DNA from 2 places in the Paenibacillus sp. 3LSP genome. Region 2 is predicted to be linked to the other one. Evidence: predicted binding sites of a transcription regulator. Region 2 holds the regulator's gene; the other holds the start of a gene.
What was found. Region 2 encodes LexA, which represses DNA repair genes until DNA is damaged. Its sites were predicted from a motif close to CGAACATATGTTCG; they were not measured.

Region 1 (3,413 bases), on a different contig from region 2:
ACAGAACTTCCCCATTCACTCCCCATTTGGCTCTTAATTTGCTCAGGGGAGTCTGGGCCAGCTGGCCAATGGTATATATCCCCATTCTCATTAAATGCCGGCGCATCCGGGAGCCCACCATAAACATCTGATGAATCGGCAACGGCCAAAGCACTTCTTGCACGTCTTTCACAGGCAAGTAAAAAATCCCTGAGGCATTCCGTTTGGCGAAATTATCGCAGGCCATTTTGGAGAGCACCTTATTTTCACTAATTCCAATGCGTACACGAACTCCCGTCTCCTTCATGACTTTATCCTGAATGCTCCGCGCAATGTTATCAGGACCGCCAAAAAGCTGTAAGCTTCCCGTGACATCCAAATACTGTTCATCGATGCTGTACGGCTCGACCAAGTCCGTGTAGGATTGATAAATTTCTGTAATTTGCAAGGATACCCTGATGTATTCCTCCATACGGGGACGAATGACCACAAGATCCGGGCATTTGGCAAGTGCCTCTCCCAGCCTCTCTGCCGTAGTGATCCCATATTGCTTGGCAAGGGGACACGCGGCGAGGATAATCCCGGAACGACGCGCGGGGTCTCCTGCAACCACAACAGGTTTGTCTGCATACTCGGGGTGGGCCGCTTTTTCAACACTTGCGTAAAAGGATTGACAATCCGCCAGCATGATGACTCGACTTTTGTTATCGCTTTTCATAGGCTGTCGCTCCTTAAGTCGACGTTAAGATACTTACTCAAATATTGATTAAGCTCCGCTTTCACCAAGCTCCAAAGCATGGAAAATCTATGTTGATAGCCCCTGCACAAATAGCGGGCCTCCATGCCCAATTCAGTGCGTTGTTGCTCGAACACCTTGATCCCTCTGTCGCGCATTTGTTTCCGAACCGACGTCAAATCTGCAGTGATCACATCTTGGGCAGTGTGTAAGGCTCTTGCGTATACCACGTCCATCTTTAGCTTTACGGTCCCTAATGCTCTCATATCCCTTTCCAACACATCCAAGAGAAGAGGGAGTAGAATGTATTCTTTGACCAGTTGAAGATCTTCTTCCGTCTCCAAGGGCGCTGGGGGGATACCTTTCATGAGGACATCCCCTCTTTCGTCCCATCGATCCCTAGATAGGCGCAAAGCCGACGGATCAGTTCCGCCTTCACCAATCCCCAGAGCATGGAGAACTCGTACGTATACCCCCGGCATAAATAGCGGGCTTCAATCCCCAGGTTCGTCCGCCGCTCTTCGAATACCTTCAGTCCATGCTCACGCATGCCTTGGCGCACCCGGGCCAAATCCGCGGCTGCGGCGTTCTGCAGCAAGCGGATCAGCCCCTTGTATACCTGAGGCAGCTTCAACGAAGCGGATGCCAATGCGCGCTGGTCTCGTTCCAGCACATCAAGCAACAGAGGAAGCAGCACATATTGCTTGATCATCTCCGCTTCCTCCTGCGTTTGCCAGGGAATAGGGCTCATGCGTCTCCCTTCTTCATGCTGTCTGTCATATGCTCACCCTCTAATCAGAACGTCTGTTCCTATTATATTCATAATACGAACAAATATTCCCTTTTGCAACAGGTTTATGTTGGATAATTTGGCAGAGCGAAAGCATGCAAAAAAAGGCGGAGCCCTTGTCCCTTCGGACTTTGGGCATCCGCCTTTCTTTCCTGCTTGCTGCTGCTTATTGAGCTGTTAAAATCAGCGGTCCGTCCGCCGTCAGCGCGATCGTATGCTCGAATTGGGCCGACAATTTGCCGTCCGCCGTACGCGCCGTCCAGCCGTCATCGTCAATCATGATGCGGAACGTGCCTTCATTGATCATCGGCTCAATCGTAAACACCATGCCTTCCTTAAGCCGAATGCCCTTACCCGCTACGCCGACATGCTCGTAGTTGGGCTCCTCATGCAGGCTGCGTCCGATCCCATGACCCAGCAGATCGCGCACGACGGAATACCCGTTCGCTTCCGCATGCTTCTGAATTGCTGAAGTCACATCGCCCAGCCGGTTGCCCGGAATCGCTTGGGCGATCCCCAGCTCCAGACATTCCTTCGTCACCCGCATCAACTTTTCCGCCTCAGGACTCACCTGACCTACCGCATAACACCAGCACGAATCGCCAAACCAGCCATCCGCCTCCGCCACGATGTCCAGCTTAAGCAGATCGCCGTTCTGCAGCGGCCGGTCGGAAGGGAAACCATGGGCTACCACATCGTTTACTGAAGCGCAGGTTTCGGCCGGAAACCCGTTGTATCCTTTCGTAAACTGCTTGCCGCCCAGTTTCGTAATATGCCGGGCGACGAAATCATTAATTTCCTTGGTCGTCACTCCGGGTTGAATCATTTTGGCGACTTCCCGGTGACAATCCGCAACAATTTGATTCGCCCGTTTCATCTCTTCGATTTCCCGCGGCGATTTTAAAATGATCATTCAGCTCTCACTCCTTCGAGGGTCTGTCGGGTTCGCTCCGACAGCCGATGCAATAGCAGGCGCGCAATGTCTTCCGCTTCATGGTCCAGCGTGCCTTGGCGCAGCGGAGAGCCGGCGCAACCGGCCAGCGCAGCCAGCAACCGTTCTGCCTGCCGGACGCCCTCTCCAACGGCTTCTTGTCCCGCCGCTGCTGTGCTCGCAGTCGCAACGATCACACCGGACCCCGGCGATCCCCCATGCTCCAGCACCGCGGCGAACGGCTGCAACACCTGACGGCGGAACGTCTCCGCCAGCGGCAGCGCCCGCGCTTCTGGAAGCATCTGGAATCCATCCGCCGCCAGCTTATACAACAGATAAACGCCGTGATCCTTGGCCCACAACTTCAGCAGCCGAGTGCCGGCTGCAACAAGGGAAACGGCGGCCGCTTCCGGCTCCGCCGGCCTCAGGTCGATCCATTCCCCGGCCCGGTCCATCGCCGTCCACAGCACGTCATACAGCAGATCCCCTTTATTGCTGTAATAGTGGTAGACCGTACCGTAACCAAGCCCGGCCTCAGTGGCCACGTCCCGAATCTCTAGCGTCAGGCCTTTCTCCAGAAACACATCGGCGGCCGCGACACGAATTTGAGCCAATCGGCGCAGCCTGATTTCTTCATTTTGTTCCTTCGTACGCGGGGTCATCCGCCACAACCTCCCTTATTTTTGACCTACTATCATGTCAATATAAAACAAAACACGGAGATTGGCAAGCAGAAATCACTCCTGGCGCTCCTGTGCCCCGCTTATGTATCGTTTAGCTTATCCCGCCTGTCCCCGGATCATCCTCCGAAAAAATAGCAAAAGGCCGCCGGGGTACCTCCCCAGGGCCTTATCACCCGTCCCGCTGCATCGCTGCGCACTTACTTTAGCGGAACATTCCCCATAACCGCAGCAAGTGAAGCGTATTTCGCGGGTCGATTCGCTGATCGATAACGAATTGGACGATCTGCTCTTCTT
Region 2 (3,413 bases):
ACATGCCTGACGGCACTCCGTTTGCCGGCGATCCACGCGCGATTCTGAAACGTGCGCTCAAGGAAGCTGAGGAAATGGGGTACACTTCAATGAACGTTGGTCCAGAACCGGAATTCTTCCTGTTCAAAACCGATGATAAAGGCAACCCTACAACCGAATTGAACGACCAAGGCGGATACTTCGACTTGGCTCCTACGGATTTGGGCGAGAACTGCCGCCGCGAAATCGTATTGACCCTGGAGGAAATGGGCTTTGAAATCGAAGCTTCTCACCACGAAGTGGCACCAGGTCAGCATGAAATCGACTTTAAATATGCTGATGCAATCAAAGCAGCTGACCAAATCCAAACGTTCAAGCTGGTCGTTAAGACGATTGCTCGTCAACATGGGCTCCATGCAACGTTTATGCCGAAGCCGCTGTTTGGCGTAAATGGCTCCGGGATGCACTGTCACCAATCGCTGTTCAAAGGCAATGTCAATGCTTTCTATGACGAAAGTGATGAATTGGGCTTGAGCAAAGAAGCACGTCATTATATGGCCGGTATTCTGAAGCATGCCCGCGCATTTGCAGCGATCACGAATCCAACCGTAAACTCCTACAAACGTCTCGTACCTGGGTATGAAGCTCCTTGCTATGTGGCTTGGTCTTCGAGCAACCGCAGCCCAATGATTCGGATTCCGGCTTCCCGTGGTCTCAGCACACGGATCGAAGTGCGTAACCCGGACCCAGCTGCTAACCCATACTTGGCTCTGGCTGTGATGTTGAAAGCCGGACTGGATGGAATTAAGAAAGAGCTTCCGTTGGTTGATCCGGTTGATCGCAACATCTATGTGATGTCTGAAGAAGAGCGGGTAGAGGAAGGCATCCCAAGTCTTCCATCCGACTTGAAGGAAGCGCTCGGCGAATTGCTCCGCAGCGAAATCATCAGCGAAGCGCTGGGAGATCACGCATTAACTCACTTCTACGAATTGAAAGAGATCGAATGGGATATTTTCCGGACCCAAGTTCACCAATGGGAACGCGATCAATATATGACGCTGTATTAATCAGGGTTCACAGCCAAGCCAGCTCCCGGCATTTCAAGCAGGGGCTGGCTTTTTCTTATGGTGAAGACGAATGAATTACAGCTTTTGGATTTCGAAACAATGCCATGATTTCACTCGAATTGGGACAACTTATAGATATAAGGAGGTTCATGCAGATGACAGTAACCGAACTAAAAAGATACCAACGTCGTCGCTATCGGTTAAAGCAGTGGTGGATCACAGAGCGTTCGGGGCTAGGGTGGGGTACGCGCGGGCGCCGGGAGAAGAACGGCTATAATCCCATGAGCTTCTTAGACCTCGAATGGGAGTAAGAGGGGAAGTCATCAAGTTCCCCATAAAGTAAACAGGACGAAGCGGAAGTCACTGCATCGCTTCGTCCTGTTCGGTTTCCTTATCTTATGTGGCCTACGAAAGGGAAGATTTCAAATTAGTGCAGGTCGCGGAACAAGCCGATGACCTTGCCCAAAATGGTTACATGCTTCAAACGAAGCGGTTCCATCGTTGAATTCTCCGGCTGTAGGCGAATATGGTCACTTTCTTTATAGAACGTCTTAACCGTTGCTTCGTCATCCTCCGTCATGGCCACAACGATATCTCCGTTGTTCGCCGTCTGCTGCTGGCGGACGATCACATAATCCCCGTTATGTATTCCAGCTTCGATCATGCTGTCGCCAACCACGGAAAGCATAAAGACATCCCCTTCCGCTGCGTAGTGCTCTGGCAACGGAAAATAATCTTCAATATTCTCTGTCGCTGTGATCGGCACGCCCGCGGTAACCTTCCCAACAATCGGAACGCGGGTCACGCTGTGTGCAAATAAATTGTAATTCTCCGATTCCTCTTGACCCAGCAATTCAATGGCGCGCGGTTTCGTTGGGTCGCGGCGGATAAATCCTTTCTTCTCCAGACGGTCTAAATGGCCGTGAACAGTAGAACTGGAAGCCAATCCGACGGCTTCACCGATCTCCCGGACCGAAGGAGGATATCCCTTAGCGCGTACTTCGTTGCGAATAAACTCAAGAATAGCCTGTTGCCGGCTCGATACCTTTGACATTTACGGATCAACCCCATTTAGTAACGTTTGGAAAAATTATAACATAGAACTTCCGTTCGTACAAACATTAGTTCTAAATAGTTTGGGAGAAGAGAACTACTTTAAAAAAAACAAGAACAACTGTTCGAAAAAACTATTGAATCAAACAAATGTTCGTGTTATATTGAATACATGTAAAACAGAACACTTGTTTGGAGTGATGGTGAAATGTTGAAATATAGTTCTTATCAAAGCATCTATGAACAACCTTCTTTTCGTCGTCCGGTGAAGAGAAGTCTACATATGAATGTCTTCCTTAAGAGTAGATTGTCCAAAATCGTCCTGCTTTTAATCATCCTCAGCATCACATGTACTGGAATGGTACAAGCCTTTGCTGCTTCCACAGACAACGCTGACGGAACGTATCGGCCGGAATATGTCGTGGTTATGCCAGGAGATACGTTGTGGGAAATTGCTGTAGCACATAAGCCACAAGGACTGGACACAAGGGTCTATGTTCAGAAGCTGATCCGGACTAACGGGTTGAGCAGCAGTGCGATTCAAGCTGGCGATACGTTGATGTTGCCCAGTAGATAATTCATACGTTAAAAAATAATTCACAGGTTTATCAATGTATTCGAACAGAGCTTGTCTTAAGGTATTACGGCAGGGGTTGCCGCGCCTTGACAAGCTCTTTTTCTCATGTCAAAGTAAGAATTAATGCCCTGTGAGACATCATGGGTAGCATAGTATATCAAAGAAGCAGGTGGATTTATGGATATTGATGCTTTGGTTAAGCGGATTAACGAGCTGGCTCGAAAAGCGAAACAAGAAGGGTTAACGCAAGACGAACTCTTGGAAAGAGCCCAGCTTCGGGAAACGTATCTGCAAAACGTTCGCAGAAATTTTCGGCAACAGCTCGAGTCGATCGAGATTGTAGATAAATAGGGAGGAACAGGTATGGGGTCGTTTGACCGAAAAGTAGAACGCAATCAACGAAGAATGTACAAGAAAGGCAAAGGTTCCAATGTCGGACAAGGGACGCGCAACCCTCGTACTTCACTTGGAGCAAATGGGGAAGGCGACGTATTTAAAGGGCGGAACTTCATTTTGCCTACCGCCTTGGTTCTGTTAGCGCTGCTGTATGCCGTGGTCGGGTTGATCGGGAATACCGAGGAAGTGAATTCGGTATTGTTCTGGGCAACGATCTTTTTGTATTTCGTGCTGGCTCTGGTGATTTTCCTGCGCAAGCCTTATTTGCGCGTGAATAAGAGCTCGTTGTACACTTCGAAGTTCAACCGCGATCGGATGTTGGATGCGGGTAACATCAGCAA

Region 1: RW092_RS23090 (YhjD family protein) is a predicted target of LexA. The motif match lies at 1,543-1,556, and genes of this name have one in related genera.

Annotation. Positions count from the first base shown of each region.
Region 1 is NZ_JAWDJI010000263.1:35,327-38,739, reverse strand. Features, by position in the region: gene RW092_RS23100 (DNA polymerase IV) at 1-697, opposite strand, end outside; gene RW092_RS23095 (YhjD family protein) at 694-1,083, opposite strand; gene RW092_RS23090 (YhjD family protein) at 1,080-1,466, opposite strand; gene map (type I methionyl aminopeptidase) at 1,672-2,418, opposite strand; gene RW092_RS23080 (TetR/AcrR family transcriptional regulator) at 2,415-3,098, opposite strand; gene RW092_RS23075 (stage VI sporulation protein F) at 3,322-3,413, opposite strand, start outside.
Region 2 is NZ_JAWDJI010000098.1:98,479-101,891, reverse strand. Features, by position in the region: gene glnA (type I glutamate--ammonia ligase) at 1-1,046, shown strand, start outside; gene RW092_RS08080 (hypothetical protein) at 1,202-1,357, shown strand; gene lexA (transcriptional repressor LexA) at 1,474-2,100, opposite strand; gene RW092_RS08070 (LysM peptidoglycan-binding domain-containing protein) at 2,458-2,676, shown strand; gene RW092_RS08065 (DUF896 domain-containing protein) at 2,854-3,027, shown strand; gene RW092_RS08060 (hypothetical protein) at 3,040-3,413, shown strand, end outside.